DNA from 3 places in the Actinoplanes friuliensis DSM 7358 genome. Region 2 is predicted to be linked to each of the others. Evidence: riboswitches for the same ligand, from Rfam matches in the RefSeq annotation. Region 2 holds a riboswitch; each other region holds the start of a gene.
The links. Region 2 has a riboswitch for cyclic di-AMP ahead of AFR_RS10070 (C40 family peptidase). Riboswitches for the same ligand answer to the same signal wherever they lie in the genome.
Positions count from the first base shown of each region.

Region 1: linked by a shared signal. The riboswitch ahead of AFR_RS20330 (C40 family peptidase) and the one ahead of AFR_RS10070 (C40 family peptidase) in region 2 are both predicted to bind cyclic di-AMP.
Region 3: linked by a shared signal. The riboswitch ahead of AFR_RS07170 (C40 family peptidase) and the one ahead of AFR_RS10070 (C40 family peptidase) in region 2 are both predicted to bind cyclic di-AMP.

Region 1 covers NC_022657.1:4,401,796-4,409,251, reverse strand. The annotation lists gene AFR_RS20345 (epoxide hydrolase family protein) at 1-88, opposite strand, end outside; gene AFR_RS20340 (MarR family winged helix-turn-helix transcriptional regulator) at 151-570, shown strand; gene AFR_RS20335 (aminoglycoside phosphotransferase family protein) at 545-1,447, opposite strand; gene AFR_RS20330 (C40 family peptidase) at 1,519-2,508, opposite strand; cyclic di-AMP (ydaO/yuaA leader) riboswitch at 2,523-2,657, opposite strand; gene AFR_RS20325 (M56 family metallopeptidase) at 2,792-3,709, opposite strand; gene AFR_RS20320 (BlaI/MecI/CopY family transcriptional regulator) at 3,706-4,074, opposite strand; gene AFR_RS20315 (cytochrome ubiquinol oxidase subunit I) at 4,149-5,540, shown strand; gene cydB (cytochrome d ubiquinol oxidase subunit II) at 5,550-6,530, shown strand; gene cydC (thiol reductant ABC exporter subunit CydC) at 6,527-7,456, shown strand, end outside.
Region 2 covers NC_022657.1:2,154,904-2,162,359, reverse strand. The annotation lists gene AFR_RS10090 (peptidoglycan D,D-transpeptidase FtsI family protein) at 1-1,444, opposite strand, end outside; gene ftsL (cell division protein FtsL) at 1,447-2,037, opposite strand; gene rsmH (16S rRNA (cytosine(1402)-N(4))-methyltransferase RsmH) at 2,137-3,102, opposite strand; gene mraZ (division/cell wall cluster transcriptional repressor MraZ) at 3,321-3,752, opposite strand; gene AFR_RS10070 (C40 family peptidase) at 4,162-4,935, opposite strand; cyclic di-AMP (ydaO/yuaA leader) riboswitch at 4,975-5,138, opposite strand; gene AFR_RS10065 (Mur ligase family protein) at 5,600-6,820, shown strand; gene AFR_RS10060 (type 1 glutamine amidotransferase) at 6,810-7,456, shown strand, end outside.
Region 3 covers NC_022657.1:1,553,685-1,561,140, reverse strand. The annotation lists gene AFR_RS07215 (antibiotic biosynthesis monooxygenase family protein) at 1-276, shown strand, start outside; gene AFR_RS47665 (GAF and ANTAR domain-containing protein) at 280-1,317, opposite strand; gene AFR_RS07205 (hypothetical protein) at 1,365-1,568, opposite strand; gene AFR_RS07200 (hypothetical protein) at 1,846-2,046, shown strand; gene AFR_RS07195 (hypothetical protein) at 2,073-2,258, shown strand; gene AFR_RS07190 (DUF1360 domain-containing protein) at 2,308-2,868, opposite strand; gene AFR_RS07185 (DUF6158 family protein) at 2,889-3,146, opposite strand; gene AFR_RS07180 (hypothetical protein) at 3,237-3,656, shown strand; gene AFR_RS07175 (DUF3817 domain-containing protein) at 3,674-4,000, shown strand; cyclic di-AMP (ydaO/yuaA leader) riboswitch at 4,209-4,347, shown strand; gene AFR_RS07170 (C40 family peptidase) at 4,381-5,316, shown strand; gene AFR_RS07165 (sigma-70 family RNA polymerase sigma factor) at 5,390-6,391, opposite strand; gene AFR_RS07160 (SDR family NAD(P)-dependent oxidoreductase) at 6,945-7,456, shown strand, end outside.

The DNA.
Region 1 (7,456 bases), 2.2 Mb from region 2:
GCAGCTCGTCGGGCCACCTTGCGCGGCCGAGGCGGTCGGCCAGGTCGTCGAGGTCGGCCTGCGGGACGTGGACGCGGTACGGCTCGATATCGTTCATGCGTCTAACGTTAGGCGCACTAACGTTAGTCCGGCAAATGGTAATCTCGCCTCATGGACCACCTCCCCAGCTGGCTGCTGACCCAGACTGCGGCGTACGCCCACCGCCTGGTCGGTGAGCGTTTCGCCGAGATCGGCGCCCGCGGCTACCACTACCGGCTGCTGTCGACGCTGATCGACGACGGGCCGGCCAGCCAGGCCGACCTGGGACGCCGCACGGCCATTCACTTCAGCGACGTGGTCGCCGCCCTCAACGAGCTGGCCGCGGACGGCTACGTCGAGCGGCGGCCCGACCCGGACGACAAGCGCCGCAACACCGTCACCGTCACCCCGCGCGGACAGGAACGCGCCGTCGAGCTTGCCGCCAAGGGTGAGGAGATTCAGGACGAGCTGCTCGCGCCCCTGTCGGCGGCGGACCGCAAGGAGCTCGTCCGGCTCCTGACTCTGCTCAGGAGAGGCGGCGCTCCAGGCTGAGCGCCACGTCGAGGGCCTGGCCCGGTTTGGACTCGCCGCTCTCCGCGTCCCAGACCTCGGAGAGCACCGCCTGTACGAAGCCCCAGGCGACCACGCGGTCGATGGGCATGCCGAGGCCCTCGGCGAACTGCTCGATGCGGATCGGCACCAGGCCGAGCACCGGCTCGTCACCGTCGAACGGGTTGTAGAGGATCGGGCCGACCTCGTACCCGGGGTCGCCGGCCAGGCCGTGGGGGTCGATGGCCAGCCACTGCTCGCGGTCGCCGGCGAGGACGTTCTCGTGGTGGAGGTCGCCGTGCAGCACGACGCGCTCGGTGGCGGACTGGCACAGCTCGATGAAGAGTCCGGCGGCGCGGACGACCAACTGCCGGGGAATCGGGTGCTCGCCGGGGTAACGCCGCAAATGCTCGGCGAAGCCGTTGCCGTAGGAGGTGAGCTCCGCGACGGCCAGGTCCGGTGGCGCGGGCCGGTGCAGCCGGCGCATCATCGCGATCAGGACGTCCGTGGCCTCCTGGTCGTGCTCGAGCACCAGGCGGCGCAGGGTGTGCCCGGGCTCCACCTTCTCGAGGAGCATCGCTCCGCGGGCCTCGTCGTGGCGCAGCAGCCGCACGGCGCCGGCACCGTCGAAGAAGGACAGTGCGGCCGCCTGGTGCACCAGGTCGTCCGTCGAGGGCACGCCCAGCTTGAGCACCGCCGGCGAGCCGTCGGCCCGGCGCACGGGTGCCACCCAGCTGAAACTCAACGGGTACGGGTCACCGGCGGTCAGCCCCCAGTCGTGGGTGACGGCGTCGATCAGCGCCGGGAGGCCGGCCAGCCACTCGCGGCCGGCGTCACCCCAGTTTCCGATGATGTTGCGGGTGAAGGCGGCGGGGAACATCGGGCCATTCTGGTACACAGAAAAAGCCGCCACGTCAGGTGGCGGCCTTTCTGTGTGCGGTGCGAACCGGGTCAGCCCGGCCGGCGCATGCCGGTGATCGCCCCGCTGCGGTCGATCGACGCCATCCGCACATGGTCTCCCGTGTGCGGCGCGTGGACCATGGTGTTGCCTCCGACGTAGAGACCCACGTGGTGGACCGGACTGCCGTAGAAGATCAGGTCACCCGGCTGCAGCTCACTGCGGCTGACCGCCCTGCCCGCCCCGATCTGATCACCCGTGAAGTGCTCGAGGTGCACTCCGACAGCCGCCCACGCCACCTTGGTGAGACCGGAGCAGTCGTAACCGCTCGGCCCCTCGGCGCCGAAGATGTAGGGCTTGCCGATCAGCGAGCACGCCTTCTGCGCCGCCCGGCCGCCCTTGGAGTTGTCGTAGTCGACCGGACAGGGGCCCGTCCGGAACGCACCGCCCGAGCTGCCGCTCGCGCCGTACGCCCTGATCCGCAGTTTCTGCAGATCGTCGACCTTCTTCTGAATGTCCTTCTTCTGCTGTCCCAGCAGCTTGTCGCGTGCCGCGACGGCATCGGTCAGGGTCTTCAGATCACGCTTGTCACCCGCGAGCTGGTCGCGCAGCTTGGCCACACCCGCGATCGACTCGCGCTGGTGCCGGCTGAGCTGATCGAGGAACGTGAGCTTCTCGGTCAGACCGGTCGGCGAGCCACTGACGATCATGGCCTTCACGGCGTTGGGCGAGCCCTGCATGTAGGCCTGCCCGGCCATGTTGCCCACCTGCGACATGGCCAGATCGACCTGCAGCTCCAGCGGTGCGAGCCGCTTGTCGATCTTCTTGAGCTGGGCCCGGTTCTTGATCAGCTGGTTGTGCACGTCGTTGTACTGCTCGATCACCGGTTCCAGCTTGTTCCACTGCTCGTCGATCTGCTTTTCGATGTTCGACGGCGACGGTGTCGCATGTGCCACCCCGGGAGCGAGAAGAATCCCGACCGCGGCGACGGCGCAGGCGATGCCGCGCAGAATTGCGGCGCTGCGCGCCTCAATCCGTTTCACGTAGGTGCAGTGTCCTTTCTTCCCTCGGCCGCCGACCGGGTTAGCTGACGGGTTCGGGCGGGAAGCGCGCCCGGCCACGGTGATGCTGTGGCTTGACCCCTGGTTCCTGGGTCCCCGGCTCGTGAACGACGATTAGGCGGTGGCCGTCAGTTCGCCCGGGATCGGACGAGGGGGGACTGAGCGGCCGGGCACCACCGTACTCCCGATCAAAGCGTTAGAGAACCCGGCGGTATAGGGACACAGAACGCATAACGCCGTGTGACGCACCGTAATTAAGACGGACTTAAAGGGGCCACGCCGAGAGCGCACGGTCGAGCCAGGGCACCACCAGGATCACGGTCGGTAGCACCAGCAGGCCTGCGGCCAGGGTGGCCGCCAGCACCGTCAGACCCTTCGACCGCGGGTCCGGCCCGTCGAGGCGTTCCAGCCGCCGGCGGCGATCCGCGTCCGCGCTGCCCACCTCGGCGGGAGCGTCCGGGCTGACCGCGTCGCTGAGCAGCGCGAGGGCCGTCCGCAGCGGCGCGGCACCGGTGCTGCGCCGCGCCGCGTCGTCCGCGACCATCTCCAGCAGCAGGTGGACGGCGTCGAGCGGCGCACGGCTGCGCAAGGGCCGGGGCACCGCCCGGTAGAACGCGGTGAACGACTCCATGACCACGTCGTGGCGGTGCCGCAGGTGGGCCTGCTCGTGCGCGATCACCGCCGACACCTGTTCGGCGTCGAGGACCTGCAACGCGCCACCACTGAGCACCACCCGCGGCGAGCGCCCCGGCAGGCAGTACGCGAACGGCAGCGGCCCGTCGAGGACGCGCAGCCCCTCGGGCACCTCGGCCGGCAACGCGCCGTGGCGCTCCGCGGTGTCCAGCAGGTCGACCAGCAGCCGGTGCCGGGCACGGCGGGCCCGCGAGCGGCGACTCACCTGCACGAGCGAGACCACCAGGCGCAGGATGATCAGAGCGGCCACTGCCAGCGCGCCGATCAGGGCGATCGCGCCGACCGGGCGGCGGGAGCCAAGCTCACTGACGAGCTCCTGCGGGCCGGCCAGCACCACACCGAGCGCGCAGAGCACGCCGGCGAGGGTGATGCTCTGCCACAGCAGCACGGCCCCGGCCGGCGTGCGGGCGGGCCAGCGCGCGGAGGCGAGGATGCCCGGCACCACGAGCGACAACGTCAGCCCGAGAGCGCCGAGCAGCAGCGCGGTCACGGTGCGGCGCCCGGGTCCTTCCGTGCCGCCTCGATGGCGGCGGTCAGCGCGGTCGGGTCGATCCGGCCGACGAAGTGGGCCAGGGCCGCGTCGCGCACGCCGTCGGGGGCCGCGCTCAGCGCGTCGAGCATCAGCGCGGCCGTCATCTCCTCGCGCGTCTGCGCGGGCACGTAGCGGTAGGCGCGGTCGGCCCGCTGCTGCAGGACGACACCCTTCTTGGCCAGCCGGTCCAGCACGGTCATCACCGTCGTGTACGCGAGGTCGCGGTCACGGCTGAGCCGCTCGTGCACCTGGCGCACGGTCAGCGGCTCCCCGGCGTCCCACAACTGCGTCATGACCTCGCGCTCGAGATCTCCAGAAGCCATGTGACCCACTCTACTGCACGACGTCGTACTACGACGCGTAGTATCTACTACGAGACGTCGTAGAGGGGGCAACCATGGACGTGCTCGACCTGACACGGCTGCAGTTCGCGGTGGTGACGATCTACCACTACTTCTTCGTGCCGCTGTCGATCAGCCTGGCCGGTGCGGCCGCCGGGCTGCAGCTCACCTGGATGCGGACCGGCCAGGAGAAATACCTGCACCTGACGAAGTTCGTGGGCAAGCTGCTGATCGTCACGTTCGCCGTCGGTGTGGTCACCGGACTCGTGCAGGAGTTCCAGTTCGGCCTGGGCTGGAGCAACTTCGCCCGCTTCTACGGCGACGTCTTCGGCCCGACGCTCGCGATCGAGGGCATGCTCGCGTTTTTCCTCGAGGCCACGTTCCTGGCCCTCTGGTATTTCGGCTGGGACCGGCTGCCGCGCAAGCTGCACGCCGCCACGATCGTGATCGTGGCCGTCGGGACCGTGCTGTCCGCGTTCATCATCCTGGCGGCCAACTCGTTCATGCAGAACCCGGTCGCCTACTCCCTCGACCCCGTCACCGGGCGGGCGCGCCTCGACAGCTTCGGTGAGCTGCTGCTCAACAAGGTCAACCTGGCCGCCTTCCCGCACACCCTCGCGGGTGCGTGCATGGTCGGTGGTTCGCTGCTGCTGGGCATCGCGATCTGGCGGCGGCGCTCGGACGCCGGCTTCGCACCCCTCGCCCGCCTGGGCGCGTGGATGACAGTCACGGGTGGCGCCCTGACCGCGCTGACCGGTGACCACCTCGGCAAGGTCATCACCGAGGTCCAGCCGATGAAGATGGCCGCCGCCGAGTCCCTGTACGAGACCACCACCGGCGCGCCGTTCTCGATCTTCGCCATCGGCGACATCAGCGGCGGCAAGCCGTTCTTCAGCATCGAGTTGCCCTGGCTGCTGTCCATCCTGGCCAAGGGCAGCCCCGGCGCCGAGGTCCAGGGCATCGACGACCTCCAGGCCCAGTACGCCGCCCAGTTCGGCCCCGGCAGTTACGTACCGATGATCCCGGTCGCGTTCTGGACGTTCCGCCTGATGATCGGCATCGGCATGCTGGCCATGGCCGCCGCGGCGCTCTACCTGTGGACGACCCGCAAGGGCCGCGAGCTCGACGAGAGCCGCCGCTGGTCCCGCCTCTTCCTGCGCTTCCTGCCGCTCATCCCGCTGCTGCCGACCGCGGCCAACAGCCTCGGCTGGATCTTCACCGAGACGGCTCGGCAGCCCTGGCTGGCGTTCGGGATCTCACGGGTGGCCGACGGCATCTCGCCCGGCCTGACCAGCGGCGAGGTCCTCGCGTCCCTGCTCGCCTTCACGGCCGTCTACGGCATCGTCGCGGTCGTCTGGTTGCGGCTGGTCCGCCACCTGTCCCGGCAACCCCTCGCCCCGCCACCGGTCGAAGCGGCCGCCGAACAGACCGCCGTCCCGGTCTACTGAGGAGCAACGATGATCGCTGTCTGGTTCTCCCTGGTGATCCTCTGCTGGGTGCTGTTCTTCGTCCTCGAGGGCTTCGACTTCGGCGTCGGCCTGCTGGGCCCGATCGCCGGGCGTGACGACCACGAGCGGGGCGCGATCGTCCGCACCGTCGGCCCGTTCTGGGACGGCAACGAGGTGTGGCTGGTCGCGGCGATCGGCGTCACCTTCGCCGCCTTCCCCGACTGGTACGCCGCCCTGCTGTCCGGCCTCTACCTGCCGATGGTCGGACTGCTCCTGCTGCTCGCCGTCCGCGGTGTGGCCCTGGAGTTCCGCGGCAAGGGTGACGGCGAACGCTGGCGGCGACGCTGCGACGCCGCCCTGACTGCCGCCTCGGCCGGGATCGTGCTGCTCTGGGGTGCAGTGCTCGGCGTCCTGACCCACGGCCTCGCCCTGGGGCAGGACGGCCAGGTCACCGGTACGGGCCTGGGCCGCAGCACCGCTCCCCTGCTCACGTGGCCGGCGCTCGTCGGTGCAGCCGCAGCCCTCTTCGCGGCACTGCTGATCGGCGCCATGTTCCTCACCCTGCGGACCACCGGGCCCGTCCACCTGCGCGCCCAGCGGCTCGGCATCGTCCTGGCCACCGGCGGCGCCGTGGGCCTCGGCGCGACCGGCTTCGCCACCGGCTCACGACTGGTCCTCGTGGCGGCGATCCTCTGCGTCGGCATCGCCATGCTCGCCCGCACCGGCCAGGAACTCCTCGCCTTCGCCGGCACGGCCCTGGGCGTCGCGGGCACGGTCGTGGCGGTCTTCACCGCGCACGGTGACGTGGTGCTGCGCAGCACCCTCGACCCCGCATGGTCGCTGACCATGACCGGCGCAGCGGCCACCGACTCGGCCCTGCGCCTGCTCAGCATCGTCGGCGTCGTGGTCCTCCCGGGTGTGCTGGTCTACCAGGCCTTCTCGTACTGGGTCTTCCGCCGCCGGGTCGCCAGCGAGCGGGTGCCGTCGTGAGCCGGGGGCCGGTCGACCCACGGCTGCTGCGGCACGCACGCTCCAGCCGTACCGGGATCGCGGTGTTGTCGCTGCTCGGAGCCGGTCAGGCCGCAGCGACGGTGACCGTCGCCGTCGCGCTGGCCCGGATCGTCACGGGCCACGACGCGATCTTCCTGCTCGCCGCGGCCTTTGTCCTGCGGGCCGTCCTGACCTGGGCCGAGCAGGTCGTCGCCCAGCGCACGGCCGCCGCGGTCACCGACGAACTGCGGCGCTCCTCCCTGGCCGCGGCGCTCGGCCACGGCCCGGCCTGGGTCGCCCGTTACGGCAGCGGCCGGCTCACCGCGGTCCTGTCCGGAGGCCTCGACGCGCTGCGGCCGTGGTTCTCCGGATATCTCCCCGCCCTGGTCCTCGGTGTGGCGCTGCCGCCGCTGGTCATCGTGGCGATGGCCGTGACCGACCGGACCTCGGCGGTCATCGCCGTGGTCACCCTGCCGCTGATCCCGGTGCTCGGCGCCCTCATCGGCTGGGCCACCCAGAAGCAGGCCCGAGCGGCGTGGGAGGCCGACGCCCGCCTGGCGGGCCACTTCCTCGACGTGGTCCGCGGCCTGCCGACCCTGCGGATCTTCGGCCGGGCGGACCGCCAGACCGCCGTCGTGCGCGAGATGTCCGACAGACACCGCTCCGCCACGGTACGCGTATTGCGCGTCGCCTTCCTCTCCTCCACAGCCCTGGACCTGGTCGCAACGCTGTCGGTCGGCCTGATCGCGGTCGAGGCGGGCCTGCGCGTGGCCGCGGGCGCGATGCCCCTCGCCCCGGCACTGCTGGTGATCCTGCTGGCGCCCGAGGTCTACCGGCCACTGCGCGAGATGGCCGCGAAGTACCACGCCGGCGCCGACGCCACCGCGGTGATCGCGGACGTCGACGAGATCCTTGCCGAGGCCCTG
Region 2 (7,456 bases):
CCTCACCGGTGTGCGTGTCGATGACCACGGCGGCGCCGATGGTGGCGTCGACCTTCTCCATCTGGCGGCTCAGGATGCCCTGCACCTCGTACTGGAGGTCGCGCTCGATGGTCAGCTGGATCGACGAGCCGGGCTTCGCGGGCTGGAAGGAGCTGTAACCGCCCGGGATCTCCTTGGCGAGCATGCCCTTCTGGACGTCCGGGTTGCCGCGCTCGAACACCCGCTTGCCGTCGGTACCGCGCAGCAGGTCGTCGTACCGGGCCTCGAGACCTTCCAGGCCGGAGTGGTCCTCGCCGGTGAAGCCGATGAGGTTCGCGGCCAGGTCGGCACCGGGCACGTCGCGGCGTTCGTCACGGTCGGAGCTGATGCCGGCCAGGTTCATCCCGGCGATCCGGTCGGCCACGGCGATGTCGACACCCCGGGCCAGGTACTCGAAGCGGGAGGCGCCGCCACCGGGACGCTTCTTCTTCGCCATCAGCTGCATCAGCCGCGACGGGGCGATGCCGAGCAGCGGCGACAGCTTCGCCGCCGTGCCGGGGGCGTCGTTGACCAGCTCCGGGTCGGCGTAGATGTACCGCGCCTCGACGCTGTGCGCCAGCACCGCGCCCGAACGGTCCAGGATGCTGCCGCGCGGTGCGGGCAGGGTGACGTCGGTGAGGCGGCTCTTGCGCTGCTCGAGCAGGCTGTGCGCCGACGCGGGCGTCTCGACGACCTGGAGCACGACGAGGCGTACCCCGATCGTCACGAACAGCGCGAGCGCCAGCACGGTGCCCAGCCGCAGCCGGCGTGTGCTGTTGGCGAGCTTCGGCGGCTCGGCCGGGACCGCGGGTGCGGGCCGTCGCGAGACGGGCCGGGCCGGCGGTGCGGGCCGGCCGGGGCGCGCGACCGGCGTCCGTCGTGGTCCCGCCGGGACCGCGACCTTCCGCTCGCGGGCGATCCGGGCACTCGCTTCGGTACGGGTGGCAGCCGCGCCCCTGCGCGGGTTCGCGGTCGAGCGCGAGCGGGCGGCACCGGCGGTGGTGCGGCCGCCCCGCCGCGGCGCGTCGTCCCACTCGTCGTCGTCCTGCGGGGCTGGAGCGGTCACGCCCCGGCTGTTACGGGCCCTGGGCTCGCGGTCCTGCTTGTCACGCCCACGGCGCTGCGGGGGCGGTGGCTCCTCCTCGGCCTCGCGCCGCCGGTCACGGGCGGGCCGTCCACCGTCGAGCACCTGCAGCGCCGGACGGAACGGGTCGGTGTTGCGGCCGGTACGCGGCGACCGTGTGCGCTGGTCCCCCTCGCGCACGGTCCGGCCCCGCGGGGTGTACGCCCGCGCGTCGCCGATGCCGCCGAAACCACGGGCCCGGTCGTCGTCGCGTCCGGAGCCTTCCGCCGATGGCAGGTCACGCGAAGCGCCGCGCCGGGGCTCCTGGCCCCGGCGCGGCGTCTCGTCGGAACGCGGCGACACGCTTACCGTCCGGTCGCCGAAGTGGCGGCGGAGTCCTGCGCGGTCACGGCGACCTCACCGGTGGCCGGCTTCGGCACACCGAGGATCTTGCCGTCGGGCAGCCGGATGTAGGCGGGGCTGTCCGCCTTGACCAGGCCCAGCCGGCGGGCGGCCGCGTCGAGGCTGCCCGGGCTGTTGTTGGCGGCGATCTGGTTCTCCAGATCCTGCTGCTGCGAGTCCAGCTTCTTCTGCTGCTGCTGAAGCGTGTCGATGCGGAACGAGTTCTCCGCGGTCTTGGTGTTGATCAGCAGGATGCCGATCACACCGGCCACGACCACCGCGACCACGAGCGCGATGAACGGCGCGCGAGGCGCGTTGATCGGTGCCGGCGGCGCGACCCGCAGCCGGGGACGCGCAGCCGTCTCGTGCTGCTGCTCGGCCGTCAGCTTGAGGGCGGCGCTGCCCTCGGTGGCGCCGACGGTCGGGTAGTGGCGCGCCCCCCGGGCGCCACCGCCCGTCGTGGCGCCGGTCTTCGCGGCGGGCTTGCGCCCGCCCTGGCCAACCTGCTCCGCGGTCCGGCCCCCCGACCGCGCAGTGGTGATGCGCTCGCTCATGCCCCTCCCCCTCCTGGTGTTCCCCCGGGCGTAACCGCCCTTGTCCCCCGTGCGTTACAAGCATTCGGGGCCGTTCGCGGCGGCCCGTCCAGCCCGGTCCTACTTGTCGATCTTTTCCGCCGCGCGCAGCTTCACCGAAGCCGCTCGCGGGTTCTCCGCCACTTCCGCCTCGCTGGGCGGCTCCGACCCGCGGGTCAGCAGTCGCACCGAAGGTCCGGTCCCGGGCAGCTCGACCGGCAGGTCGATCGGCCCGGTGCTGCGTGCCCTCGCGGTGAGGGCGCGCTTCACGATCCGGTCCTCCAGTGATTGATACGACATCACCACAAGGCGCCCTTTCGGGGCCAACAAGTCCAATGCCGCCGGTACGGCGGACTCGACTGCGGCGAGCTCCGCATTTACCTCAATACGTAACGCCTGAAACGTTCTTTTCGCGGGATTTCCACCCGTTCGCCGCGCGGCGGCCGGGATCGCGTCCCTGACCAGGTCCGCGAGCGCCGACGACGAGACGATCCGTGACTTGGATCTCTGCTTGACGATCGCCGAGACGACCCGCGTCGCGAACTTCTCCTCGCCGTACACCCGCAGGATGCGGACGAGCTCGCCCGGCTCGTAGCCGTTGACGACCTCCTCCGCGGTGATCCCCCGCGACTGGTCCATCCGCATGTCGAGCGGTGCGTCCCGCGAATAGGCAAAACCCCGGTCGGGTTCGTCGAGCTGCAGCGAGGACACGCCGAGATCGAAGAGCCCACTGTGGAACGCCGGAAGACGGAGGCCGGCCAGCACGTCCGGCAGCTCGTCGTAGACCGCGTGCACGAAGTGCACCCGATCGCCGAAACGGGCCAGCCGGTGCCGGGAGTGCGCGAGAGCCTCGGTGTCCCGGTCGAGTCCGATGAGGACCACGTCCGGGTACCGCTCCAGCACGGCCTCGGCGTGCCCGCCCAGGCCCAGCGTGAAGTCGACGTGCACCGCGCCCGGCAGGACCAGGGCGGGGGCGAGCAGCTCGAGGCAGCGCTCGAGCAGCACCGGCACGTGTGTGCCGCGAAGCTCCCCCATGTCGACCCCCATTGCCTGCTCTTTCCGCGCTCACCCGGTGTCCTGCGACGACCGGTCGTCTGTCCGTACCGCCAGATCCCCATCCGCTCGTGCCCGTTGCCTTCGGGCGCGCCCGACCGGACACACGCCTGGCACCGGGGAAGAGGCGCCAGGAGCGGGAGCGGCTGGAGATCTCGCAGTACGGCGGCAGCGACGTCCGGACCGTGTCGACGGCCCACAGGTGCCACGCCTCACAGTCCGCCGGGCAGCACCCCCTCCTCGATGTCGGCGAACTCGTCCTCGCTCGCCGAGAGGTACTGCTCCCAGGACTGCTTGTCCCAGATCTCCACCCGCGTGCTCGCGCCGATCACGACGAGCTCACGATCCAGCGCCGCGTACTCCCGCAAGTGGCCCGGGATGGTGACCCGGCCCTGCTTGTCGGGGATCTCGTCGTGCGCGCTGGCGAAGAACACCCGGCTGTAGGCCCGGGCGGCCTTGTTCGTGACCGGTGCCTCACGGAGCTGCCCCGCGATGCGCTGGAACTCGGGCATCGGGAAGACGTAAAGGCAACGTTCCTGCCCCTTGGTGATCACGACACCTCCCGCCAGTTCGTCACGGAACTTCGCCGGGAGGATCAGCCGGCCCTTGTCGTCGAGGCGCGGGGTGTGAGTGCCGAGAAACATCGGCCTGACCCCCCTGCCCCCGGCGGTTTCGCGGACCGCCTGTCGTCTGGGCCGGCAACCCCCTCGGAGTCAGCTCCTCAGGCCCTGCCACTGCGCTCCACTCTACTCCACTTCCCTCCACTCGCAACAAGAATGGACCGGTCTGCGAAGCCGATTCGCGGATGAATGCGCACGTCAGAGCCGGTGAGGTGGAAGTGGAGGGGTTCGGGCCTCCGACCATGGTCCACTTTCCGACATGCCGCCCAGGCGGGCACGAAAGTCCCCAGAAATCGGGCGTTCTTTACCGCCCGCGAACCCTCCTCCCGCGATCCGGGGAGCGAAGTGGAGGGAATACGACAGTGGGGCGTGACCCGAAACGGGTCACGCCCCACTGACTCTCGTACTGCTCTTACTACTTCACTGCTCTACCTCACGCGGCGACGAGGCGGCGCACGACGTAGTTCTTGCTCCAGATCTTGTGCTTGCCGACCCGGGCGCCCGAGTGCGGCGAGTCCCACATGTACCCGTTGCCGGCGTAGATGCCGGCGTGGGTGCCGTAGGAACCCGACCGGACGACGATCAGGTCGCCGATCTTCTTCTTGCTCTTGGCGACCGCCTTGCCGTACTTCTGCTGCGAGTTCGCCTTGTGCGGGAGCTTCTTACCCGTCGTCTTCTTGTAGACGTACTGGGTGTAGCCCGAGCAGTCGAAGCGCTTGGGGCCCGAGGCACCGAACTTGTACAGCGCGCCCTTGTGCTTCTTCGCCTGGGCGAGAACCTTCGCCCCGCTGCTCTTCACCGTGATCTTGATGGCCCCGCTGGTCGCCCAGCGGATGTTCGTGGCCCCGGTGTACTGCGTGCGGAAGTAGCCGGTGATGTGCGGCTCCGCGGTGAGCTTCACCGTCCCCTTCGAGGACAGCTTCTTCGTCACCCAGGTGCGCCACTTGCCGTCTCGCTTGGCCTGGAGGCGTACCGAACCGCGGGTGACGACCTTGCCGGTCTTCGGGTCGATCACCTTGGCGGTGACGCTGACCTTCTTGCCCCACGCGACGGAGCGGGTCGCGGAGTTGGTGATCTTCGGCTTGACCGCCGGCGCCGCGGCTGCCGCCGTGACGACGGGAGCGGCGGATGCCGCCGGCGTACCGATCAGCTGGCCGGCGCAGAGGCACGCACCCAGGGACAGTGCGATGGTTCCGGTTCCGGGCATGCGGCGGCCACGGCTCGAACTGCGTTCGTGCACGGTAGAGATATCCCTCCGGCACGCCTGCGAGGTTAGCTGTCGGGTTCGGGCGGGAAGGTGTGCCCGGTCGCCAAAAGGTGACTTCACCCCAAGGTCCGCAACTGCCGGACCGGATCTGGGTCCCCCGTCCCTGCCCCCGTATGCCTGTGTGGTTGAAGCTGCTTCCGTGGTCGTGCCGCGCGGACCGGGGCAGGGCTCGGCGTGGTCCGGTGCGGTACGAGCGGCGAGCGGATGCTCACCGGCAGGGACCTTGCTACCCGATTTCCGGGCCGACTGTCGGGCCTTGCTTGGTTACGCAGCGTATTTGGCATACCGGAGCCTGTCCGGTTTGTAACCACCCCGTGACAAATGCCAGCGCTTTGCGTAGTTCTGTGATCACGCTCCGGTGAAGGTTACGGGTGAAACACAACACACAAAAAGCCGCAGCAGGGTGGATCATGCGCGTGTCCGAGGTCGGGAGATTGCCGTCGCAAACGCCCCCAGCGGGCCAAACACGACGCCGGGCGGCGGGGTGGAGATCATCCGTTCGGCCGAGCTTCGGCCTGCGGACCCCTCCCAGGCCGCGCGGGCCGCTCCACCACTCGACGTAGTGTCCGTTTCCGGTACCCTCGTCGCCGTGACGGACGGGAAATTGCCCCTACGGGCCAAGGTCGCGACCTCCGTGTCGCGAACCGCTGCGGCGCTCTCTCGGGCCGCGGGACGCGGTGACGGCTCGGTGATCGGCGGGTGGATCGGTCTCAAGATCGATCCTGACCTGCTCAGGAACCTCGCCGCCGGCCGTGCGATCGCGCTCGTGTCGGGCACCAACGGCAAGACCACCACGACCCGGTTCACCGCCGCCGCCCTCGGCGTCCTCGGCCCGGTCGCCACCAACTCCTTCGGCGCCAACATGCCCACCGGGCACACCTCGGCGCTGGCCAAGGCCGGTGCCACCCCGTTCGCGGTCCTCGAGGTCGACGAGCACTACCTCGCCCGGGTGATCGACGAGACCACCCCGCGTGTGGTCGCCTTGCTCAACCTGTCCCGCGACCAGCTCGACCGGGCGAAGGAGGTGGCGATGATGGCGCAGATGTGGCGCACCGCCCTCGCCGCCCACCCCGACATCCACGTCGTCGCGAACGCGGACGACCCGATGGTCGTCTGGGCCGCGATCAACACCGCCAATGTCGTCTGGTTCAGCGCCGGTCAGCGCTGGCACGACGACTCCTTCGTCTGCCCCGAGTGCGGCTCCCCCATCGAGCGCGCCAACGGCGAATGGTGGTGCACCGGCTGCCCGCTGCGCCGCCCCCAGGCCCAGTGGACCGTCGAGGACGAGGGTGTCCTCGACCCCAAGGGCGACTGGCACCTGGTCAAGCTCCAGCTCCCCGGACAGGTGAACCTCGGCAACGCCGCCACCGCGCTGGCCGTCGCCGCCGAGTTCGGCGTCCGGCCCATAGAGGCCGTCCCCCGCCTGGCCGGTGTCGCCTCGGTGGCCGGCCGGTACGCCCAGGTCGAGCGCGACGGCCGCAACATCCGGCTGCTGCTGGCCAAGAACCCCGCCAGCTGGCTCGAGGCCTTCGACATGGCCGAGGTGGCTCCGACACTGCTCTCCATCAACGCCCGGGACCCCGACGGCTTCGACACGTCGTGGCTCTACGACGTCGACTTCTCCCCTCTGCGCGGGCGGCAGGTCCTGATCACCGGTGACCGGGCCTACGACCTCGCCGTACGACTGGAAGTGAACGATGTGGCCTTCCGCCACGTGACTACCTTCGACGAGGCAGTGCGGGCGAGCCCGCCGGGACGCCTCGAAGTGATCGCGAACTACACGGCGTTCCAGGACATCCGAGCGGAGTTGGACCGTGTCAACTGAGAGCACCCTCCGGATCGTCTGGATCTACCCGGACCTGCTTTCCACGTACGGCGACCGCGGCAACATGCTGATCCTCGGCCGCCGCGCCGCCCAGCGGGGCATCCCGGTGGAGACGTACGAGGTCCGCTCGGACCAGGCCATGCCCACCACCGCCGACATCTACCTGATCGGTGGCGGTGAGGACGGCCCGCAGGCGCTCGCAGCCCAGCGCCTGATCGCCGACGGCGGCCTCCACCGCGCCGTCCACCAGGGCGCGGCCGTGCTGGCCGTCTGCGCGGGTTACCAACTCTTCGGTCGCTCGTTCTTCGCCAAGGGAGCCCAGTGCGCCGGGCTCGACCTGATGGACCTGTACTCCGACCGGGGCGAGACCCGCGCGGTCGGCGAAGTTCGCGGCGACATCGATCCGCGGCTAGGGTTGCCCCCGTTGACCGGTTTCGAGAACCACGGCGGCCGCACCCACCTGGGCCCCGGCGTAGCCCCCCTGGCCCGCGTCACAGCAGGCATCGGCAACGACAGCCAGACCGAGGGCGCCTGGCACGGCAAGATCCTCGGCACGTACGCCCACGGCCCCGCTCTCGCTCGCAACCCAGCTATAGCCGATCTGCTACTGCGTTGGGCGATCGGCGCGGATAGTCT
Region 3 (7,456 bases), 600 kb from region 2:
GAGGTCCCCGAGGGCGCCGGCCCCCAGCTGGAGCAGCGCTTCGCCGCCCGCCAGGGTGCGGTGGAGAACGCGAAGGGGTTCCTGTCCTTCGAGCTGCTCCGCCCGGTCGGCGGCGAGACGCGCTACTTCGTCTACACCCGCTGGGAGACGGAGGAGGACTTCCAGGCCTGGTCGGCCGGTCAGGGCCGGGCAGCTCACGCCGGTGAGCGCAGCCGCCCGGTCGCCTCCGGAGCCAGCCTGCTGGAGTTCGAGGTCGTCCAGCACGTCGAGAAGTAGGGGTCAGCTCTCCGCGTTACGGGCGGCCGCCGCGATAAGCCGTTCGGCGACCGCCCGGCGATCGATGCCGAGGCGCTGCGACGTCTCCCGCAGCACGTCGTAGGCCTCCTGCACACCGCAGCCCCGCTGCGCGATGATCACGCCGGCGGCCCGGTCGACGGTGGCGCCCTCGGCGAGACTTTCCCGCCGGCGAAGCTCACCGAGGAGCACCTCGGCCTGGTTGACCAGCGCCATCGTGGTCAGCAACAGCTCGGGATCGACGCCACCCGGCTCGGCGACGAAGAGGCTCAGGGCGCCCACCGAGGTGCGCTGCACGTCGAGCGGGATCGAGACGATGCCGTGGACGCCCTCCACGCGGGCACACACGGCGAGCTCGGGCCAGCGCGGGTCGTTCTGCAGCTCCTGCGCGGTGACCAGCACACGGTTGCGGGCCGCTTCGAGAGCGGGACCCTGACCGGTGGCGTACTGGAGGTCGTCCAGGGCCTGCGCCCGCGGCCCGGAGGCGGCCACCACCGGCGGACCACCCTCACCGATCAGCGTGACCGAGCAGCGCAGAGCACCGGGCACGGCACTGGCGGCAAAGGCAGCGAGCCGGTCCAGTGCCTGCGGCATGTCGTCGGCACCGAGCAGGCGTACGGACAGCTCGTGGAGCAGGCCGGCCAGCTCCACGGGATGTGGACCGGCGGGCAGCACGGTCGAGGCCGGCACACCACGAACCCGGCCGCCGGTGTCGGTGACCGGGCCGCTGCGACGGACGGGACGGGCAGCACGGTCGTTACCGGTGGCCTTGGCCCGCTCGGCGCCACGCCGGCTCTTCCGGCTCCCGGCCGTCCTGCGGGCCTCGGGAGTGGCCGCCAGGATGGCCAGCTCGCCGGAAGTGATCTCGGCGGACGGCAGGGTCGGCGCGGCCAGCGGACCCCGGCTCCGCCCGAGGCCGGAGACGCGGGCCGGGCCGGCGGTCAACGGGTTGCCCGGGAGGCCGGTGGACGGCGGGAGACGTCGGGAGACGAGCCGCCCGGAGCTCCGCTGCGGGGCTGACATCTGCCCGATATTGCCATGCGCATCGGTGAACACGAAAGTCATGTCCACTACCGGGTGCCTTCGCCGGGCGTGACCGTCTGCCCCGACGTCCGGTGCTCGAGGAACGAGTCCGGCGCCGCTTCCAGGTCTTCCTCCCGCTCGTCGGAGTCCGCGAGGATGGCTGCGGCCTGGGCCCCGGGGTCCGAACTGCCCGGGTTGCGCTCCTCCGGCAGCAGGTCGGCAGCGCGCTGATCGATCCGATCGTCACTCATGGGAGATCGAGTACCCAGCATCTGGAACGGCAAAAGCGCCGCCCCCGGGAATCCCGGTGACGGCGCCAATGCGGATGTCGGTGCGCAGGTCGCCTCTCGGCGAAAGGCTCAACGCGGCTCCAGCCGAACGGTATTCCGCGAAGGCAAAGGGTGAGGCCCGGGGACACTGATCGCACCGACATCCGTTCCAACCGTCGGCCGGGCCCGGGGATTCCGGTAGAGCTTGTGACCCAGACCACACTGTTTGCCACCACCGGGGCCGGGTAGACCGACCCTCGTGAGCGATGACCTGCAGCTACTCGACGCCTATCTCGACGACGCCTTCCTGAGCACGGAACGGCTCAGCAGCGGCGACCTGCAACGCGGTGCCATCGCGGCGGACCTCCCGGCGACCGCAATGACCCGTATCGACGCACTCCCCGAGGGTGAGTACTCCCAGGACGAGGCCTCGGAAGCCCTGCGGGTCCTGGGAGCCTGAGCCTCGGAAACCGATCAAGGAGCGACATGACGCAGCAGAACGAACGCCTGCCCGCCTTCGGTGACGAGGAAGCGGTCCCGGACGGCGACAGCGACTTCGCGAGCGAGCACTCCGACACGGTCGTGGACCCGGAGATCACCGAGGGCAAGGACGACGGTGAGACCGAGAGCCCTCGCGGCTGGACAGGCCTGGACCGCGAAGGCCCGCCCTGACCCGTCCATGACAAAGCCCCCGGCGTTCGCCGGGGGCTTTTCTGTCGTCTCAGGCCTGCGCGAGGGCCGGCTGCTCGTCCTCCTGCGGTTCACCCTCGGCGGCCTCCTTGGCCAGCGAGTAGGCCATCTGGAGGAAGTCCGAGGCGGCCGTGGCGGTGAAGACGGTCGCGGCGAGCCGGGTCAGCCGGGGCGCAAAAACCAGCCCGCTGGTCAGCCCGGTCGCCACCCACACCGCGAGGCAGAACGGGCAGCTGACCAGCTCACCGATCGAGTGCCGCAGTGTGCTGCCCTCGTCGCGGACCTCCTCGTTGACCTCGGCGCTGCCGCCCGGCTCGGCGTACCGGGTGAAGGGCGCGCGCAGCGGGCTGGTGATCGAGTCCTTGGCGATCAGCCGGCTCAGCTTGTGCGTGGCGATCGAGATCAGCACGACGTCGGCCGCGGCGGGACGCTCCGGCACCGGGCGCCCGGACAGCTTCGCCGCGGTGGCCAGCGTCCCGGCCAACACACCGAACGCGCCCATGGTCACCAGATATCCGTCCAGCGGCCGGTGCTCGTGCGGCGCGTACGCCCGCCGCAGCCGGTTCAGCCGACCGCGTACCGAGGGAAACATGCGGGGGGTTCCTCTCCCTGTCAGAAGTCCTGCGTGAGCCGCGACGCGTCGACCTCACGGCCGGGGTGCCGGGCCAGGTACTCGGTCTCCAGCTCCGCCGTGCGCCGCAGGTGGTTGGAGAGTGCCGCATCGGGGCCGTGCCGCAACGTGTCCAGCCGGGTCCGGTGCAAACTGGCCAGCTCGCGCAGCAGGTCGTCGTCGGCCAGCCCCGCAGGATCGATACCGGTCTCGGAGACGACGAGCTCGTCGTCACCCGAGTCGAGCCGGGCGTCGGTCATGGCGGTTCTCCCCCTCGTCGTCGGACGTGTACCTGTGCATGCGTTGCCCGAGCCGTCTGCCGCCAAACCCACGCCGGTACGCTGAGGACCATGAAAGGGCTGTGGACCCCCGCGTGGATCGCGCGCCACGTCCTCGCTCTGGTGCTCGTCGCCGCGTTCCTGGGGCTGGGCTGGTGGCAGTTCAGCCGCGCCACCGACGGCAACACCCTCAGCTGGGGTTACACCTTCGAGTGGCCGGTGTTCGCGGCGTTTGTCGTCTTCATCTGGTTCCGCGAGGTCCAGCAGGAGCGCCGCGCCTCCCGGGCGGTGCCGGAGGAAGAGCCGGGCGAGCCGGAGCAGGCAACGGTGCAGAAAGACGGACCGGTGACCGTACGCCGCCCGGTCCGCGTGCCCGTGGCCGCCGCGGCGCCCGCCGACGACGACCCCGAGCTGGTGGCGTACAACGACTACCTGAGCTGGCTGGCCGCCCATCCCGGCGCCCGGCCCGGCGATTACCCCAGGACCAGTTGAGACAGAGGACGTGGATCGTGCAGGGAGCCCTCACCCGTTACCGGATCATCGCCTGGATCGTCGGCGTGGTCCTCATCGTGCTCGTCGTGATCGGCATGCCCCTGAAATACGTGGGTGACAACGACACGGTCGTGGCCGCGGTGGGTCCCTTCCACGGCTTCCTCTACATGGTCTACCTCGTGGCGACCTTCGACCTGAGCCGGCGCCTGAAGTGGCCGCTCGGGCGGATGCTGCTGGTGATGCTCGCCGGCACCATCCCCTTCTTCTCTTTCTGGGCAGAACGGGTTGTTACTCGCAAATGGGCCGGCACCGAGGTGCAGACGCCGCCCGCCATGGCAGAGTAGGCAAAAGTAACGCTCTGAAAGGGCTTTGTCGCCGCCCGTTATCGGGATCATTCACATATATGTGATCATTGGCGCAAGTCACTCTCCCGGCTCTTGTGTTAATGCCGAGCGCCGATAAGTTAATGCGGTTGGTCCGGTCCGCAGCCACACCCTCGGTGGCACCGGCCAGCGCCGCTGAATCCTCGCCGGCGGAAAAGACGGCCCCGATCCCCCAGGGCCGCCACTTCCGCCATGACGAACCGGGGAACCACCGAAGCAGCACCGGGGTGAATCCGCGTCCGCGCGGTAGGGCATTCTTCCGAGCCCGAATCCGACAGCTAACCCGGTAAGCGGCCACAAGCGGAAGAAAGGCCCGCACGTTGCCACACGCCCGCACGACGATGCGCGCTCTCGTGGTCGCCGCCCTGGCGATCGCGATCAGCGGCACCACCGTGACGGCTGCCCAGGCGGCACCGTCGACGAGTGAACTCACCAAGAAGATCGACAAGGCGTCCGACCAGCTCGAGGACGTCGTCGAGTCGTTCAACAAGATGAAGCTCAGCCTGAAGAAGACCAAGGCCGAGGAGAAGAAGCTCGCCGAGTCGGTCGGTCCGGCCAAGGCAGCCCTCGTGGCCGCCGGTGGACAGATGAAAACACTCGCGTCCTCGGCCTACATGACCGGGAACGTCGGCACCATGAACGTCGTGCTCGAAGGCGCCGACAACCTCATGGACCGGATGAGCATCCTCGAGCAGATCTCGCGCAGCCGCAGCCGTGACATCGCGGAATACACCGCGACGACGCAGAACTACACCGAGCGTCAGGCCGCACTCAAGGCGACGCAGGACAAGCAGGCCGCCGAGGTCAAGGAACTGTCCGATCGCAAGAAGAAGATCGAGGCGGACCTCAAGAAGCTGTACTCGATGCGCACCGCCGCGTACGGCTCACCGACGGAAACCGGCAGCAAGTACACAGGCAGCATCCCGAAGATCGCGGGCTCGGCGGGCAAGGCGGTGACGTTCGCGTACAACGCCATCGGCGTGATGTACGACTACGGCGCCGACGGTCCCAACGGCTACGACTGCTCGGGCCTGACCTCCGCCGCCTGGCGGGCCGCCGGCAAGTCACTGCCGCACAACGCCGCCGCGCAGTACAGCGCGACAACACGGATCAGCCGTTCGCAGCTCCAGGCGGGCGACCTGGTCTTCTACCGCAGCAACGGCCACGTCGCCATCTATGTCGGCGGCGGCCAGATCATCGACGCCTCCCGCGCGGGTCAGCCCGTCAAGAAGCGCACGATCGACATCATGACGCCGAACGGCTACGGCCGGGTCTAGGCGCCACAGCAACGGCAAAAGGCCGGTGTCCCCGCTCGGGGCACCGGCCTTCTGGTGTCGGTAGGTGGTGGAGTTACGCGGCCTGGAGGCCTTCGGCGCGGGCGAGCTCACGCAGCCGGCCCAGCGCCTGGATCTCGAGCTGGCGGATCCGCTCCCGGGAGAGCGAGAAGCGCGACGCCACCTCGGTCAGCGAGTGCTCGCGACCGTCCTCGAGGCCGTACCGGGCGCGCATGATGCCCGCCGACCGGTCGTCGAGGTGGTTCAGCAGGCCCTCGATGCGCTGACGCTCCAGCGCGGTCAGGACGATCTCTTCCGGCGACGGCGCGTCGCTGTCGGCGACCAGGTCGCCGAGGTTCGTGTCGCCGTCGTCGCCCACCGGGGTGTCCAGGGAAACGGTGTCCTGGGCCCAGCGGGTCAGTTCGGTGACGCGCTCGACCGTCACACCCAGGGCAGCGGCGACCTGCGCCGGCTCGGGGTCGGCGCCGAGCTCACGGACGAGCTGGCGGGTGACGTTGCGCATCCGGTTGACGTCCTCGACCAGGTGCACGGGGAGGCGCACGGTGCGCTCCTGCTGGGCGATCGCCCGGCTGATCGCCTGGCGGACCCACCACGTGGCGTAGGTCGAGAACTTGTAGCCACGCTCGTAGTCGAACTTCTCGACGGCGCGCACGAGGCCCGTGTTGCCCTCTTGGATGAGATCGAGCATCGGCATGCCCGACCGCACGTAGCGGCGGGCGATCGAGACGACCAGCCGGAGGTTCGCACGGATGAAGAGATCCTTCGCCCGCTTGCCCTCGGTGACGAGTCGCTCCAACTCCTCCCGGCTGACGCCGCGACGGACCTCGCCGGTGTCGAGCAGGTGCTCGGCGTAGAGCCCGGCCTCGATTGCCTTGGAGAGGTCGACCTCCCTGGCAGCATCCAACAGCGGCGTCCGGGAGATTTCGTGCAGGTAGACTCCGACGAGGTCGCGCTCCTCGGCGACCTGGTCGGTCCGCATCACGGTGTTCTTCTCCACGTTGCCCACGGTCCCCTCATTGCCTTCACTAACCCTGTTACGGGCAATACCTGCGTCCATCAGCCCTCCCCGTAACGTCCGCAGTTCGTGCATTGCGGTGCTGACACCTACATGAACAGATGACAGCCTGCGCTGATTCCGGCTGGTGGGTCGAAAGTGTCACGAATGCCTGAGCGTCACCTGAGAGCCGCGTGCATACTTACTGAGGAAGGCCCTCTTACAGAGGCATTCGGAGCCGCACCCCGCGTTGGATGCGTGCAGTGACGCATACCCTTCGCGAGCTTCATGACACCATCGGCCCCTCATTCGTCACAGCGACGGGCATCACGGAAAGCTCTGCGACGCTCGTCACTACCCAGTACGGCCAGGTAGCCAATTGGGTTCACGTCCAGCATCGACAGGTTGCCGCCGGGCTTGAAACAAACTGCCACGGCAAAAGGTCCCGCCGCTGACCGAAGCGGGAGCCCCTGCCACGATGCGCCACGTCGAGCCCCAGTTCACTCGCCCGCACGGGTGACCCACGCATGGATGACGGCCGTTCGGGCCCGGGCGTTGCAACCGTCCGGCCAGTCCTGCCGATAGTGAGCGAAAACACAGGGCTACCGTGCTCCTCATGGAGCGCAGCGTGCTGGTCACCGGCGGAACGGGCGGCCTCGGCGGGGCCGTCCTCGAGACCCTGCAAGATCAGGGCTGGCGGGTCGTGGCCCCGGTTCGGCCGGGAAAGACCGGACGCCTGCCGGGCGGAATCGTCGAGGTCGAGGCCGACCTGGACGACGCGGCGGACGTGCAGGCGGCGGTGGACGTCGCCGCGGCCGAGACCGGCGCACCGCTGCGAGCGGTGATCAACGTCGCCGGCGGTTACGCAGGCGGCGGACTGGTGCACGAGACACCGATCGAGGACTTCGAGGCGATCCTGCGGGCCAATCTGCGCCCGACCTACCTGGTGACGGCGGCGGCACTCCCCCGGCTGGTGGCCGCCGGTGGCGGTTCCGTGGTCTGCGTCGCGTCGCGTGCGGCGGTGGCACCGTTCTCCGGCGCGGCCGGTTATGCGACCGCCAAGGCAGCCGTCCTGGCCTTCGCCAACGCCGTGGCCGTCGAATACAAGAAGAGCGGCGTGCGCTGCAA